Regions from separate parts of the Agrobacterium sp. K11 genome, predicted to be linked through region 4. Evidence: riboswitches for the same ligand, from Rfam matches in the RefSeq annotation. Region 4 holds a riboswitch; each other region holds the start of a gene.
The links. Region 4 has a riboswitch for cobalamin ahead of AC5SEO_RS17935 (DUF1636 family protein). Riboswitches for the same ligand answer to the same signal wherever they lie in the genome.

Region 1: it holds a riboswitch for cobalamin, as region 4 does, so the genes downstream of both, AC5SEO_RS19120 (DUF1852 domain-containing protein) here and AC5SEO_RS17935 (DUF1636 family protein) in region 4, are expected to answer to the same signal.
Region 2: it holds a riboswitch for cobalamin, as region 4 does, so the genes downstream of both, bluB (5,6-dimethylbenzimidazole synthase) here and AC5SEO_RS17935 (DUF1636 family protein) in region 4, are expected to answer to the same signal.
Region 3: it holds a riboswitch for cobalamin, as region 4 does, so the genes downstream of both, nrdH (glutaredoxin-like protein NrdH) here and AC5SEO_RS17935 (DUF1636 family protein) in region 4, are expected to answer to the same signal.

Annotation. Positions count from the first base shown of each region.
Region 1 is NZ_JCAHRB010000010.1:159,839-163,865, reverse strand. Features, by position in the region: gene AC5SEO_RS19125 (hypothetical protein) at 1-848, shown strand, start outside; cobalamin riboswitch at 1,626-1,838, shown strand; gene AC5SEO_RS19120 (DUF1852 domain-containing protein) at 1,943-2,920, shown strand; gene AC5SEO_RS19115 (methionine synthase) at 2,945-3,973, shown strand.
Region 2 is NZ_JCAHRB010000011.1:150,880-154,906, forward strand. Features, by position in the region: gene AC5SEO_RS20575 (TolB family protein) at 62-892, shown strand; cobalamin riboswitch at 1,021-1,206, shown strand; gene bluB (5,6-dimethylbenzimidazole synthase) at 1,305-2,021, shown strand; gene AC5SEO_RS20585 (DUF2865 domain-containing protein) at 2,091-3,191, opposite strand; gene AC5SEO_RS20590 (NADP-dependent malic enzyme) at 3,327-4,027, opposite strand, start outside.
Region 3 is NZ_JCAHRB010000003.1:900,332-904,358, reverse strand. Features, by position in the region: gene AC5SEO_RS09615 (ABC transporter permease) at 1-115, shown strand, start outside; gene AC5SEO_RS09610 (ATP-binding cassette domain-containing protein) at 115-897, shown strand; gene AC5SEO_RS09605 (nucleoside triphosphate hydrolase) at 894-1,523, shown strand; cobalamin riboswitch at 1,655-1,878, shown strand; gene nrdH (glutaredoxin-like protein NrdH) at 2,135-2,356, shown strand; gene nrdI (class Ib ribonucleoside-diphosphate reductase assembly flavoprotein NrdI) at 2,369-2,767, shown strand; gene nrdE (class 1b ribonucleoside-diphosphate reductase subunit alpha) at 2,755-4,027, shown strand, end outside.
Region 4 is NZ_JCAHRB010000009.1:291,437-295,463, reverse strand. Features, by position in the region: gene cbiB (adenosylcobinamide-phosphate synthase CbiB) at 1-106, shown strand, start outside; gene AC5SEO_RS17945 (cobyric acid synthase) at 93-1,550, opposite strand; gene cobO (cob(I)yrinic acid a,c-diamide adenosyltransferase) at 1,552-2,169, opposite strand; cobalamin riboswitch at 2,297-2,512, shown strand; gene AC5SEO_RS17935 (DUF1636 family protein) at 2,668-3,054, shown strand; gene cobW (cobalamin biosynthesis protein CobW) at 3,051-4,027, shown strand, end outside.

The DNA.
Region 1 (4,027 bases), on a different contig from region 4:
CCAGCAAGACGTGGGTCGAGGATGACTATCAGGTCGGCAGCGCAACGGGCAACCTGGCCTGGGCGGCACTTGCGCTTCTCACTGCCAGTGAACGATTAAGCAATCCGTCCTATGTGCAGGCAGCGACCAAACTCATGCGCTGGATCGATGCGCATACGGCGGGCGTCCGCGATATCGGCTACACAGGTGGCACATTCGGTCATGAGCCTGCACCGGCCAAACTCGAGTGGAAATCGACGGAACATAATCTCGATGTGTATGCCGTTGCGGGTTGGCTCGCCGAAATTGAGGGAGCGCGCGCCTGGCAGGCGATGCGGGACAAAACACGCAAATTTCTTGATGCGATGTGGAATGAGCAGCAGGGACGGTTTTACGTCGGCAGCCTACCCGGAAGCGACACACCCAACTCGAGCCAGTCCGGAATAGATTCCGAGCTCTGGCCCATTCTCGCCGTGCCGGAGTTTCGGGGCCGCAGTGGGCGTGTTCTGCATTGGGTTGATCGGCATTATGCGGTTGCGGGAGGTTTTGATTTTAACGACGATCGGGATGGTGTGTGGCTGGAAGGTACGGCCCAGGCCGCGCTGGCATTTCAGCAGGTCGGCGATGCCGAGCGGGCCGAGGCGCTGCTTGCCACCATTGCCGCACAAATATCTCCCGATAACCTGATCTACGCGACAGTCGGGGACGAACTGACGACCGGGCTGATGATCGGGCCGACCTCGACATTTGCCGACTTCAAATATTTCAGGTTGCCGCATGTCGGGGCTACTGCCTGGGCAATCCTTGCAGCGAAAGGCTGGAACCCTTTTCTTAGAAAAAGCGGTTGTATTCGTCTTTGTGAGGGATAATCGTTCGTCTCGGCGGCAGCAGAAGGATATTGCTCCAGGCCGTTGCGCCGGAGATTGAAAACTGGGACGCATGTCGCTGCTGAAAGCGGCGAAAAGCGTAAAACCGCAACGTTGACTGCCGACTGGCAGTTCCAGTGTTTCAAGCCTAACGGTACGATCAACGAAGCCGAATACCGCCCACTGCCAGACCTGTCAGATGCCCGGTGCGGATCGGAACTTCCTGTGCACCTTCAACGACATGCGGCGGTCCGAAGGACCGAGCACAGATTCGGCGATGCTGTCGCGGATACGCGTCCGTGATGTTATCGGCCCGCTATTTAAGGGTGCTTGCCTTCGCTCATTCGCTATTTAATTCAAACGCCGATCCCTTAAATAGCGCTGCGCCGGCACAGTAGGGCATGTCCGAATAGCATCCCAACCTCCAGCGGGGCCGCTTCGTTGAAACGCCTGTGGCAGCCGAAATCATGCGCGCCTCCGGTTTCACCAGGCTGCTCCCGCGCCAGGAACTGTTCGTGGTGTGGTCTGATCCTTTCAACTGCGTGGCGCGAGACGTCTACTATTTCCCGGAAGCTGTCATCACGCATGCTTACCTGCGCTTGTCGGAATCGAACCGACAGTCGACGATTCATCTTTAGTTTGCCACGGCCAGGTCCGCGTATGTAAGAATCGCCTGACAACGCCGAATGCAACCTACTCGGTCGGAACCGACAATGGAAACGTAGACTTAAGGACATAAAGATATCGTTATGTGATGTTGACCGATGACGTGGCTTACAATATGGTCGTCACGCCTAAGGTTCCCCAGTCGTTGCACGCAACGTGCCGGGGCTAAGAGGGAAGTCGGTGCTCCGTGTCATGCGGAAAAGCCGACGCTGCCCCCGCAACTGTAAGCGGCGAGCTGAAGTCCAATATGTCACTGGTTTACCCCGGGAAGACGGACGGAAGTGATGATCCGTGAGCCAGGAGACCTGCCTTTGGTGAAATAACGTCCACGGGCGGGGTGTCCCAGTGTGCCGTAGCAAAGGCTGCATTGTCGCGGCCCGTCTTGCTATGCGTCCGCAGACCCATGCCCCCCAACTTTATAGGGGCACAACATGTCTCAGACCTGCATTTTTACGATCACGAGCGTACCCTTCGATGAAACCTATCGTCCTTCAGAAAATACGCGCATCACCACCAATTTCGCCAATCTGGCCAGGGGCGAAAAGCGGCAGGAAAACCTGCGCAATGTCATGCGCATGATCGACAGCCGCTTCAACGCCCTCGCTCACTGGGATAATCCCAAATCGGACCGATACTCGGTCGAGTTGGAGATCATTTCGGTCGACATGAGCTTCGATGTCGCAGGTGAAAAATTTCCCCTCATCGAGATACTGAAGACGACGATCATCGATCACAAAACCAGTGAGCGTATCGACGGCATTGTGGGGAATAACTTCTCCTCCTATGTGCGAGACTACGACTTCAGCATTGTCCTGCCGGAGCATAACAAGAGCGTTCCTGCCTTCAGCATTCCGGCCGACTTCGGCGACCTGCATGGAAACCTGTTCAAGTCTTTTCTGCGGTCGGATGCCTACCGCTCGTACTTTCGCAAGCCGCCGGTCATTTGCATCAGCGCCTCGACCAGCAAGACCTATTACCGGACCGAAAATCATCACCCCGTGATGGGCGTCGAATACCGGCAGAATGGGTTCTCGTCCACCGACCAGTATTTCGGGAAAATGGGATTGCAGGTTCGCTACTTCATGCCTGCAGGCAGCGTTGCGCCGTTGGCCTTCTACTTTGTTGGGGACTTGCTGGGCGACTACTCCAATATTGAGCTAATCGGCGTCATCAGCACGATGGAAACGTTTCAGAGAATTTATCGCCCCGAAATCTACAATGCGAACGCAGCAGCCGGGACATTTTACCAGCCCAACCTGAAGCACCAGGACTATTCGCTGACCCGGGTCATTTACGATCGCGACGAACGAAATCGCTTGGCGGTGGATCAGGGTAAGTTCACCGAAAAACACTTCATCAAGCCATACCGCGCCGTCCTTGAGCAATTGTTTGCTCACCGCCCCGCCTGAGCATCACTTAGAAGAGGTCCCATCGTGAAGAAACTTCTCCCCACATCGACGGCTGGCAGCCTGCCGAAACCCTCCTGGCTTGCGCACCCCGAAAAACTGTGGTCGCCCTGGAAGCTGGAGGGCGAGGAATTACTGGAAGGCAAGAGAGATGCCCTGCGCCTTTCACTGGACGATCAGCAACAGGCCGGCATCGACATCGTCAGTGATGGCGAGCAAACACGCCAACATTTCGTCACGACTTTCATCGAGCACCTCGACGGGGTCGATTTTGCAAAACGCGAGACAGTCAGAATTCGCGATCGCTACGATGCGAGTGTCCCAACAGTCGTCGGCGCCGTGTCTCGCCAGAAGTCCGTGTTCGTCGAAGACGCCAAGTTTTTGCGCCAGCAGACCAAACAACCCATCAAATGGGCGTTGCCGGGTCCGATGACGATGATCGATACTCTCTTTGACGGCCATTATAAGAGCCGTGAAAAGCTTGCCTGGGAATTTGCCGGGATACTCAACGAGGAAGCAAAGGAATTGGAGGCTGCCGGCGTCGATATCATCCAGTTCGACGAACCTGCCTTCAACGTTTTCTTTGACGATGTGAATGACTGGGGTGTTGCCACTTTGGACAGGGCAATTGAAGGGCTGAAGTGCGAGACCGCCGTCCATATCTGCTACGGTTACGGCATAAAGGCCAATACGGATTGGAAAAAGACACTCGGGTCAGAATGGCGGCAGTATGAGGAAACTCTCCCCAAGCTGCAGAAATCCGGCATCGGTATGATCTCCCTCGAATGCCACAATTCTCATGTCCCAATGGATCTTCTGGAACTTGTTCGAGGTAAGAAAGTGATGGTCGGGGCCATCGATGTGGCAAGCAATACCATCGAAACCCCGGAGGAAGTCGCTGCAACGCTGCGCAAGGCGCTTAAGTTTGTCGACGCAGATAAACTTTGCCCCTGCACCAATTGCGGCATGGCCCCCCTGTCTCGTCGTGTGGCAAGAGACAAGCTGAATTCCTTGAGCGCAGGAGCTGAGATCGTCCGAAGAGAGCTCACTGTTTAGTTTTTTGATAGTCTGAACCTGCGGATGGCAGCCGTTCGCCGCCACCGCGCCCAT
Region 2 (4,027 bases), on a different contig from region 4:
AACGGAATGTTTGTGCCATTCAACGCTCCACGCCAGACGATCGACAGGCCCGGGAGGCAGCATGCGCAGTTCCATCGAAATCTTCAACATCCGCACTCGGCAGATGCGGGTGGTCTGGCAGACGCCGGAGCTGTTCGAGGCTCCGAACTGGTCGCCGGACGGGAAATACCTGCTTCTGAACTGCGACGGTCTGCTTTATCGCCTGTCACTTGCCGGCGACCCTTCGCCGGAAAAGGTCGATACCGGCTTTGCGACAATCTGCAACAATGACCACGGCATTTCGCCTGACGGTTCGCTTTATGCCATTTCCGACAAGGTGGAGTTCGGCAAGAGTGCCATCTATCTGCTGCCTTCGACGGGCGGAACGCCGCGTCTGATGACTAAGAACCTTCCGTCCTACTGGCACGGCTGGTCGCCGGACGGGAAAGGTTTCGCCTATTGCGGCATTCGCGATCAGGTTTTCGATATTTATTCCATGGACATAGACAGCGGTGTTGAGACACGCCTTACCCATGGTGAGGGCCGCAATGACGGGCCGGATTATTCGCCGGATGGAGAATGGATCTATTTCAACTCCAGCCGCACCGGCCAGATGCAGATCTGGCGCGTGCGGGTGGATGGCTCGGCCGTCGAGCGTATCACCGACAGCGCCTATGGCGACTGGTTCCCGCATCCGTCCCCCAGCGGTGACAAGGTCGTCTTCGTCTCCTACGACGCCGATGTCTTCGACCATCCGCGCGACCTCAACGTGCGCGTGCGGCTGATGGATATGGATGGCGGCAATGCCGAAACGCTGTTTGACCTTTTCGGCGGGCAGGGAACGATGAATTCCCCCAACTGGTCACCGGACGGGGATGAGTTCGCTTATGTGCGGTATTTTCCTGTTGGGTGATGCGGTAGGGAGTGCTTCAGCTGGCGCGCGTCTGCGCGGCGGCTGAAGGCCGCAATACGCCGGTGAGGTGGCCACGGTCACATTGCCGCATCGCTGCGCAAGATACTTGTATTTGCAATCTTTGTTGCTCATAAGCTTCTTCGTCAGGTGCCTGCCCTTTAGGGCGGGAGAATCGGGAATCCGGTGCAAGACCGGAACGTGCCCAGCGCTGTGAGGCGGATGCCCTTTTTCTTGATGCCACTGAATCCATTCGGGAAGGCGAAAGTGGGCGGATGAAGCCGAGTCAGAAGACCGGCCTGACAGGATAGACCAGACCGCGTGGACGGCGGCAGGTTGTTGCAGCAGCGCGTCGTGCAGGCGAAAACCGGAGCCGGTTTTCGTGGCGGCGCGCCAGCATTGTTGGGGATAGACGATGCCGACCGATCCACTCGCGACCAGTTCGCTCGACGCAAATGCATTCGATCACGCGCTTTCGCCCGCCTACCCGTTTTCCGAGGGGGAGCGAGAGGCGATCTACCGTGCCATCGAAACCCGCCGTGATGTGCGCGACCAGTTCCTTCCGGATCCATTGCCGGAAGATGTGGTCGAGCGCCTGCTGAAGGCGGCGCATTCCGCGCCCTCGGTCGGTTTCATGCAGCCGTGGAATTTCACGCTCGTCACTGACGGTGCGGTCAGGCAGGCAGCCTGGGTTGCCTTCAGCCGCGCCAATGGCGAGGCGGCGGCGATGTTCGAGGGGGAGCAGCAGGCGCTTTACCGCAGCCTCAAGCTTGAGGGCATCCGCAAGGCGCCGCTCAGCATCTGCGTCACCTGCGATCCGACGCGTGGCGGCAAGGTGGTGCTGGGCCGTACCCACAATCCGCGCACCGATGTCTATTCCACCGTCTGCGCCATCCAGAACCTCTGGCTTGCAGCGCGCGCCGAAGGCATCGGCGTCGGCTGGGTCAGCATTTTCCACGATAGCGACATTCGCACCATTCTCGAGATTCCCGACCACATCGAGATCGTCGCCTGGCTATGCCTCGGCCGCGTCGATACACTTTATACCGAGCCGGAACTGGCGGTGAAGGGGTGGCGCCAGCGCGTGCCGCTGGAGGAGCTGGTGTTTCGCAATCGCTGGGGTGGACGGTAAAGAGAAGACGCGACCGTCTTGTGAGTGAGACAGAGCGTTGCCAACTCCATACCGTGTGCCTGATGGGAGCTATTGCTGCGGCTGAATGCCCTTCAGCGCCGGGTTCTTCAGGTCGATCCGGCCTGTCTGGTCGGGCAGGAATTTAGGGCCGATGACGCGGACCCTGCTGTTGTTCGGGTCATAGTCGCGTTCCGGAACCGGTTGTTCCGGCGGCTTTGCGGCCTGCTGCAGTTCGGTGGGTTTTTTGGAGGTGTCACCTTGCGGTGATGGAATGGTCGTGATGCTTGAATAGGGTTTCTCAGCTTCCGGCCGCGCAGCCTCCTGCTGCTTCATCTCCTCGTGATAGGCGGCCATGTTGCAGGCGCAGCCTGGGGCTTTGGTTGAGGCATTTCGATAGGCAAAGGCGGTCGGCAGGTCCTTATAGGGCTTTCCTGTTTCAGCCGAGACCATGTCAGCCGTTTCCTGCTCCGTCATGGAGTGGAAATAAAGCTCCGTCTGCGTACCCGGACACATTTTCTGGCATTGTTCGGCCTGCGCACGGAAATCGAGCGGCGAGGCATTGGAAGCGATGGGGAAGAACGAGCCGTCGCAGGTGCGCACGCACAGCGTCCTGAGCCCGCCTTCAGCAGCGGCATTGGGGTAGGGCGAAAGCCCTGCCTGTCCCGGCGGATTGCTCTGTTCGCCGAAGGCGTCGGGGTAACGTGTCACATCGGGTGCCGTCGGCTGGCGCGCTTCCGTTTCCGGAATGGCGCTGCAGCCATTGGCGTCGAGTGCGGCGAGAATGCGCTGGCGTCTGATGTCGCTATCATCGCTGCCCTGGGCCGCCATGGCATAGTCGCGGTCACGGATGATGGCATCGCGTTCGCTCTGCGCATCCGCCATCGCGTCGCTGATCTCTGCGCAGAGTTCGGCATTCGGGCTGCCATAAACGGTGACGCTTGCGGATGAACAGCCGTAACGGCGCAGATCGTTCCTGATCCTGCGGATCTCGATGTTCTGGCGGGTGAGCGCATTGGCGTAACGCCGTACCTCGGCGGTGTTGCCGATGACACGCGGCGGTTCGCGCAGCTGCGCATAAAGCGTATCGCAGACCTGATCCGCGAAAGCAGCGGCCGGGGCGATGAAAACAAGGGGAAGCAGGAGGCCGATAATGCTGCGGCGCCGGGTCAATGGTGCGATCCGTTCGATGTCCCCGGCCGGTGGCGAGGGTGTTATGCTTCGGGAAATCCGTGTTTCAGGAAGATAACATAAGCTGTTGCCGCAATGCGGCAACAGCATGTTCAAAACTGCGTTAATACGCCTTCATCACACCGAAGGGTGCGATGCCTGCACGACGGCAAAGGCCGCCATGTTGACAACGCCGCGCGAGGTGACGCTGGGCGACAGGATATGGGCGGGAAGAGCCGTGCCAAGCAGGATGGGGCCGACATGCAGGCCCTCCGTCAGCGTGCGGGTGACGCCGAGCGTGATGTTTGCGGCATCGAGGTTCGGGAAGACCAGCAGGTTCGCTTCGCCGGTCAGCACGCTGTTGGGCATGGCGCGCTTGCGCAGCGCTTCCGAAAGTGCCGAGCCGCCCTGCATTTCGCCGTCCACTTCCAGTTCGGGTGCCGCTGCCTGCACGATCTTCAGGGCGCGGCGCATCTTGCGGGCGCTTTCCGAATCGCGCGACCCGAAATTGGAGTGGCTGGCGAGCGCGATCTTCGGCGTGATGCCGAAGCGGCGGATTTCCTTTGCCGCGAGAATGGCCATTTCGGCCACTTCTTCGGAGGTCGGATCGTTGTTGACGAAGGTGTCGGTGAGGAACAGCGCGCCCTGCTGGGTGATGAGCAGGCTGAGGCCTGCGAAAGAGCGAACGCTTTCCTGCTTGCCGATGATCTGGTTCACGTCGCGCAGGTGCCGGTCGTAGCGGCCTTCCAGACCGCAGATCAGCGCATCCGCCTCACCACGCTTCACCGACAGCGCGCCGATGACCGTGGAGTTGGTGCGCACGATGGTGCGGGCCGCCT
Region 3 (4,027 bases), on a different contig from region 4:
CTCTCTCGGCCTGCGACTTATCGGAACAGACCCACAATGGACCTATCTGTTGATCGGCGTCCTTATCATCTTGGCTGTCGCAATCGACCAGTGGATCAGAAAGGTAGCAGGCTGATGGCAAAAGAACCTATCCTCACAGCACGCAATCTCGTTAAACGCTACGGTCGTGTGACTGCGCTCGACAATGCCGATTTTGACCTTTATCCGGGCGAAATCCTCGCCGTCATCGGTGATAACGGTGCTGGAAAATCCTCTCTCATCAAGGCGATTTCCGGTGCGGTGACACCTGATGAAGGGGAGATCAGGCTGGAAGGCAAGCCGGTACAGTTCCGCTCGCCGATCGAGGCGCGCAAGGCTGGTATCGAAACCGTTTATCAGAACCTTGCGCTGTCTCCCGCATTGTCCATAGCCGACAATATGTTTCTCGGCCGTGAAATCCGCAAACCCGGTATTCAGGGAAGCCTGTTCAGGGCACTGGACCGTCCGGCGATGGAAAAGTTTGCCCGTGAGAAACTCTCTGAACTCGGCCTGATGACGATCCAGAACATCAATCAGGCGGTGGAAACCCTCTCCGGCGGCCAGCGCCAGGGTGTTGCGGTGGCGCGTGCAGCCGCCTTCGGCTCCAAGGTCGTCATCCTTGACGAACCGACGGCGGCGCTCGGCGTCAAGGAAAGCCGCCGCGTTCTCGAGCTTATTCTGGATGTGCGCGCGCGAGGGCTACCGATCGTTCTCATCTCGCACAACATGCCGCATGTTTTCGAGGTTGCTGACCGGATTCATATTCATCGGCTGGGCAAGCGTTTGTGCGTCATCAATCCGAAGGACTATACCATGTCCGACGCCGTCGCCTTCATGACGGGCGCCAAGGAAGCGCCAAAGGAAACGCTGGCCGCATGACGTTGAAGCTTGAAACGATCGTCGAAGACGTTCTTCGGCGGGCAGAGGATAAATCTCGTTTTATCATTGCCATTGCCGGTCCCCCTGGGGCCGGCAAATCCACGCTGGCGGATGCCCTGTGCGGTGCCCTCGTGGCGCGCGGCGAGGCTGCGGCTGTCCTGCCCATGGACGGCTTCCATATGGATAACGGTATTCTCGAAGAACGGGGGCTCTTGCCGCGAAAAGGCGCACCGGAGACCTTCGACGTGCGCGGCTTTCTTGATATCGTCTCCGCAGTTCGTCAGGGCGGGCAGGAAGTTCTTGTCCCGGTTTTTGACCGCTCCCGCGAAATAGCCATTGCCTCCGCTCGCGCCATGGCGCCAGAAACACGCTTCATCCTTGCCGAAGGCAACTATCTGCTGTTGAACGAGGCGCCGTGGACGAAGCTTTCCGGCAGCTTCGATCTTACCGTCTTCGTAGGCCCATCCGTTGCGGTGCTCGAGGAACGCTTGCGGGATAGATGGCAGGGCTATGGTCTCGATGCGACCGAGATTCACGCCAAACTGTTCGAAAATGATCTTCCCAACGGAAAGCGGGTGATTGAGAACTCCCGCCCCGCCGATATTCGCATCGATATCTGGGAATAACCCGCCGCTTCCGTCCGTAGGCGGCATCGAGCATTCACCGTTAAGCCTTTGTTGACCATGTGTTGAATCTTTTTGATCCACAGGGTGGGGCTTTCGCATGTCTAATTATTGACGAAAAAAATTCCTCATATACTATATGTGGTGTTCAAGGTTCTTTCGATTCGCAAGCGTCGGGAGCTAAGACGGGAATTCGGTGCGCAACACCATTATGGTGAAGCAATGCCGAAACTGCCCCCGCAACTGTAAGCGGTGAGCGTCGTTCCGATTTGAGCCACTGGCGCTAAAAGCTCCGGGAAGGTGGGAATGGATGTTTTGACCCGCAAGTCAGGAGACCTGCCTTGAGCGAAAACGTCCACCGGCGGGGTGTCCGGAAGGAAGGTGTATGACGCAAATGAATTGCGTGCGCCCTTTTCTGCCCCCTCCAGAACAAGCTTCGGGGTGAAGTCATGCCAGTGCATTTTTATAAGTTTCTACGCTCGTCGGCGTAGACAGCGATCTTGCGCCGACTGAGCCGCGCGCCTCGCCAGAATGACAGAACCATCGCCACCCGCTTGCGATTGCAGGCGGGCAATGTTGAGCCGTGCGTAAAAGCGGCTTCGAAAGAGGAAACAATGACCGTCACCGTTTACAGCAAACCCGCCTGCGTCCAGTGCACTGCCACCTATCGTGCGCTTGACCGCATCGGTGTCAGCTACGAGATCGTCGATATCTCCGAAGATGCGGATGCCCTCGATCGCGTTCGCGGCCTTGGTTACATGCAGGTTCCCGTGGTCGTTGCCGGCGAGCGCCATTGGGCGGGTTTCCGTCCGGACATGATTGGCTCGATCAGCTGAGGAGGCGATGCGATGGGGCTGATCGTCTATTATTCCAGCCGGTCTGAGAACACTCATCGCTTCCTTCAGAAACTGGGGCGACGATTGCTTCGCCTGCCGCTCGGCGCCGAGGAAGACGTTCCTCACGTGTCGGAGCCCTATGTTCTCGTCACCCCCACCTATGGGGGCGGCGGCATGAAAGGAGCGGTACCGAAACCGGTTATCCGGTTTTTGAACGAGCCCTCAAACCGAAATCTCATTCGCGGCGTCATCGCGGCGGGAAATACGAATTTTGGCGCAGCTTTCGCATCCGCCGGAGATATCGTGTCGCGTAAATGCGCGGTGCCGTTTCTCTACCGCTTCGAGCTTCTCGGCACGGAGGAAGATGTCGCCAACGTCAATCATGGATTGGAACGATTTTGGACACGCTGACCTCGAGCGCGGTGCGCAACACGGATGCCAAACAACAAGTAACCGCCGCGCAGAAACACCTGGACGCGGGACTGGACTATCACGCGCTGAACGCGATGCTGAACCTCTACGATGAAAACGGGAAGATCCAGCTCGACAAGGACCGCCTTGCGGCACGGCAATATTTCCTTCAGCACGTCAACCAGAACACGGTGTTTTTCCATAATCTCAGGGAAAAGCTCGATTATCTCGTGACCGAGGGATATTACGAACAGGAGGTGCTGGACCAGTATTCCTTCAATTTCGTCCGTGACCTCTACGACGAGGCCTATGCCAGAAAGTTCCGTTTTCCGACATTTCTCGGCGCCTTCAAATATTATACGTCCTATACGCTGAAGACCTTCGACGGAAAGCGTTACCTGGAGCGTTATGAGGACCGCGTCTGTATGGTGGCGCTGGCTCTGGCGCGTGGCGACGAGCAGCTTGCCCGCGATCTGATGGATGAAATCATTTCCGGCCGCTTCCAGCCGGCAACCCCGACCTTTCTCAACGCGGGCAAGAAAAGCCGCGGTGAACTGGTTTCTTGTTTTCTGCTGCGTGTGGAAGACAATATGGAAAGCATCGGCCGGTCCATCAATTCAGCATTGCAGCTTTCCAAGCGTGGCGGTGGCGTAGCACTGTCCCTGACCAATATTCGCGAAGCCGGCGCGCCGATCAAACAGATCGAAAACCAGTCCTCCGGCGTCATTCCTGTCATGAAGCTGCTGGAAGATTCGTTCTCCTACGCCAACCAGCTTGGCGCGCGCCAGGGCGCTGGCGCGGTCTATCTGCATGCCCATCACCCCGACATCATGCGTTTCCTCGATACCAAGCGCGAAAACGCCGACGAAAAAATCCGGATCAAAACCCTTTCGCTCGGCGTGGTGATCCCTGATATCACCTTCGAACTCGCGAGAAACAACGAGGATATGTACCTGTTCTCGCCGTATGATGTTGAGCGGGTCTATGGCGTGCCGTTCACCGAGATTTCCGTCAGCGAAAAATATCAGGAAATGGTCGCCGACAGTCGCATCCGCAAGAAGAAGATCAAGGCACGCGAGTTCTTCCAAGTCATCGCAGAAATTCAGTTCGAAAGCGGTTATCCATATATCATGTTCGAGGATACGGTTAACCGCGCCAATCCGATCGCCGGCCGTATCAGCATGAGCAATCTCTGCTCGGAAATCCTACAGGTCAGCGAGGCGAGCGAGTTCAACGACGATCTCTCTTACAGCCATATGG
Region 4 (4,027 bases):
GACACTGGTTGCTGGCGATATTCGCACAGCGCTCAGGCTGGCGAGGATCGCAGACTTCCTGCTGATCGGGCTGTTCGGATTGCTGGCAATCCTTATCGCGCTATAGAAAGCAGTCTGTCGAGATCGAGGTGGTTCTCCATATGGGCCGCCAGGCGATCAAGAACGGCATCCACCTGCGCATCATAGTTCAGTTGCGTGCTCTGCCCACCAAGGCGCTCAAGCCACGCCCCGCGCTGGCGGTCATCCGCAAACAGGCCGTGGATATAGGTGCCTAAGATGCGGCCATCGGGCGAAATTGCGCCATCGGCATGTCCGTCAATGGTCGAAAATGGCAGGTTGCCCGCGGCACCCGTTGTTTCGCCAACATGCATTTCATAGCCGGATAAGGGAATTCCGTCGAAACTCTGTCCCTGGACGGAAACGAGCCTCTTGTCGCCGGTCAAAACCGTCGTCACATCCAGCAGGCCCAACCCACCGACCGTCATTGGTGGTCCTTCGATGCCGTCAGGGTCGGCAACGGTTTTTCCAAGCATCTGGTATCCGCCGCAGAGACCGAGAACATAACCGCCGCGGCGCACATGTGCCTTGATGTCGATGTCGAGGCCTGCATTTTTCAGCACGGTCAGATCAGCTATGGTGGATTTCGAACCGCAGAGCAGAACCAGCCGGCAATCGGCGGGAATGGTCTCGCCCGGCCGCACTCGGATCAGTTCCACATCCGGCTCCATGTCGAGCGGATCCAGATCGTCGAAATTGGAGATATGCGGCAGGATCGGCACGGCAATGCGGATTTTCGCGCCGGGCTTTTGTTGCGCCGGGCCGGTAAGCCCAAGGGCGTCCTCCGCCGGCAATTTCGCAGCATCGGAAAAATGCGGCAATAGCCCGATGGACGCCCAGCCGGTCTTTTCCGCGATCATCCGCATGCCGTCTGAAAACAGCGTAGGGTCACCGCGAAAGCGGTTCACGATGAAGCCCTCTATCATCGCGGCATCATCGCGTTCGAGAACGGTTTTTGTGCCCACGAGGCTGGCGATGACCCCGCCCCGGTCGATATCGCCGATCAGAATCACGGGAGCATCTGCGGCGCGGGCAAAACCCATATTGGCGATGTCGTTGGCGCGGAGGTTGATTTCGGAAGCACTTCCCGCCCCTTCCACCAGCACCAGATCGGCCTGTTGTTTCAGGTGCTCGAAGCTCTCCAGCACACGCGGCATCAGCCCGGCTTTCATGTGCTGATAATCGGCAGCCTTGGCATTGCCGACAATTTTACCCTGTACGACGACCTGTGCGCCGGTTTCGCTCTGCGGCTTTAAAAGCACCGGGTTCATGTGAACCGACAGCGGAACGCCTGCTGCCCGCGCCTGCAGCGCCTGCGCGCGACCGATCTCGCCGCCATCGGCAGTGACCGCCGCATTGTTCGACATGTTCTGCGGCTTGAACGGCATGACGGACAGGCCACGCCTGACGAAGGCGCGGGCAAGGCCAGCCACCATCAGCGATTTGCCGACATCCGAGCCGGTTCCCTGAAACATCAGCACACGTGCAGTCATGTCAGTATTCTATCCCGGCCTGCGCCTTTACGCCCGCCTTGAAGTGATGTTTGACGAGGGTCATTTCCGTCACCATGTCGGCAGCGTCGATCAACGGTTGTTTGGCGTTGCGGCCGGTAACGATGACATGCAGATCGGATCTACGGTTGGAAAGCGTTTCGACGACCTCTTCCAGCGGCAGGTAATCATAGCGGAGCGCAATGTTCAGTTCGTCGAGAACCAGCAATCCGATCGTCTCGTCGGCCATCAGTGCTTTCGCTTCCTCCCAGGCCTTTGTAGCTGCCGCGACATCGCGCTTCAGGTCCTGCGTGTCCCAGGTAAACCCCTCGCCCATAGTGCGCCATTCCACCCTGTCGCCGAACAAAGTCAGGGCCTGCTGTTCACCCGTCGACCATGCGCCCTTGATGAATTGCACGACGCCGACCCGCCGCCCTGTGCCGAGCATGCGCAGGGCAAGGCCGAAAGCGGCCGTGGATTTGCCTTTGCCAGGGCCGGTATTGATCATCAGCAGACCTTTTTCGATGGTCTTTTCCGCGACTTCGGCATCCTGAACCGTCTTGCGGTTGACCATTTTCTGCCGGTGGCGTTCGGCTTCGCTGTCGCTGATATCGCGTGTCATCGCGTTTTCCTTCTCGTCCAGCGGCGCGGGACCGTATGCCCCCGCCATTCGGAGCGGCGACTATACTCAATTTGCCGCACCCGGCAATCGACAAGCCGGCAGCATTGACCGTCACGCCCGTTCAGCCTAAGGGTAAGGCACTGACGGTCTTTTCCCGGCAACGGGAAAAGCTAAGAGGGAACACGGTTCCACCCCATAACGGGGTCATTCCGTGGCTGCCCCCGCAACTGTAAGCGGTAAGCCCGCACTATGAAGCCACTGGACCATAAAATTGGCCCGGGAAGGTGGTGCAGGGTGTTTTAAAGCCGCAAGCCAGGAGACCTGCCGTTTCAGGAAAAAACGTCTCCCGGGCGGGGTGCTCCGGTCAGCCGGTCGAATTGATTTGCAGCCGCGCTTTTCAGTGCGCTGTTTTCGACATCCGCACCCCGATGAGTTTAAAGGCGCGGAAAGCGGAACGGTTTGGATATTACCACAACATCTTCTTGTGCGGACGGGACAATGGAAGCCAACACAGCTTCCGGCGTGGTCGTTTTTGTCTGCCGAAGCTGTCGCGACGACACCGATCCCAATGCGGAGCCGCGCCCCGGCACCATCCTTGCGGAAGCTGCCATCGCAAAAGCGCGTGACTCCGGTATCGATGTTCGCTCCGTCAATTGCCTTGGCAATTGCAAACGAGGCCTCAGTGCCGTGCTGCGCGGTGCCGATGGCTGGTCCTATGTATTCGGCGGGCTGACGCCCAACGATGCGGAAGACCTGCTGACCGGCGCTCGCATGCTGGCCGCCTCCGCAGATGGCCTGATGCCCTGGCGCGGCCGCCCCGACACATTGAAGCGCGGCATGGTGGCGCGCATTCCCCCATTCGATTTTACCGAGGAGAGATCATGAGCACCCTTCTGGACCGCGTTCCCTGCACCATCGTCACTGGCTTTCTGGGGGCTGGAAAAACCACGCTGCTGCGCGGTCTTCTCGAAAAGCTAGATGGCAAGCGGCTTGCCATCATCGTCAACGAATTCGGTGATATCGGCATCGATGGGGATATCCTCAAGGGATGCGGCATTGAGAGCTGCCCGGAGGAAAACATCGTTGAGCTGGCCAATGGCTGCATCTGCTGCACGGTGGCGGATGATTTCCAGCCGGCCATCGAACAGATTCTAAGCCGGCAGCCGAAGGTGGAGCATATCCTCATCGAGACCTCCGGCCTTGCCCTGCCCAAGCCGCTGGTGCAGGCATTTCAATGGCCTGCCATCAAGAGCCGCGTGACGGTTGACGCTGTGGTGGCTGTTGTGGATGGCGCTGCCCTTGCCGAGGGTCAGGTGGCGCATGACATGGAAGCCCTTGCCGCCCAGCGCGCAAATGACGAAGCCCTCGATCACGACGATCCGGTCGAAGAGGTTTTTGAGGACCAGATCGCCTGTGCCGATCTTATCGTGCTGACCAAGGCGGATCTGCTCGATAGCGCCGGTCTGGACAAGGCGAAGGCTCATATTCTCGAGCATTTGCCGCGGGCCGCAAAGATCGTCGTCGCCTCGAATGGCGTCATCGATCCGGCCGTGCTGATCGGCCTCGGTCTTGCGGTTGAAGAGGATATCGAAAACCGCCGCACCCATCACGATGGTGAACTTGACCACGAACATGACGATTTCGACAGCTTCGTCATCGACCTGCCGGCCGTGACCGATCCGGAAGCGCTGGCGGCTCGTATCGCTGAGACAGCGGCTGCGGAAAATGTTCTGCGCATCAAAGGTTTCGTCGAAGTATCCACCAAGCCGATGCGCCTGCAGGTGCAGGCAGTCGGTAGCCGCGTCAACCATTATTATGACCGTCCCTGGGCGGCCGGTGAAGAGCGCCGCAGCCGCCT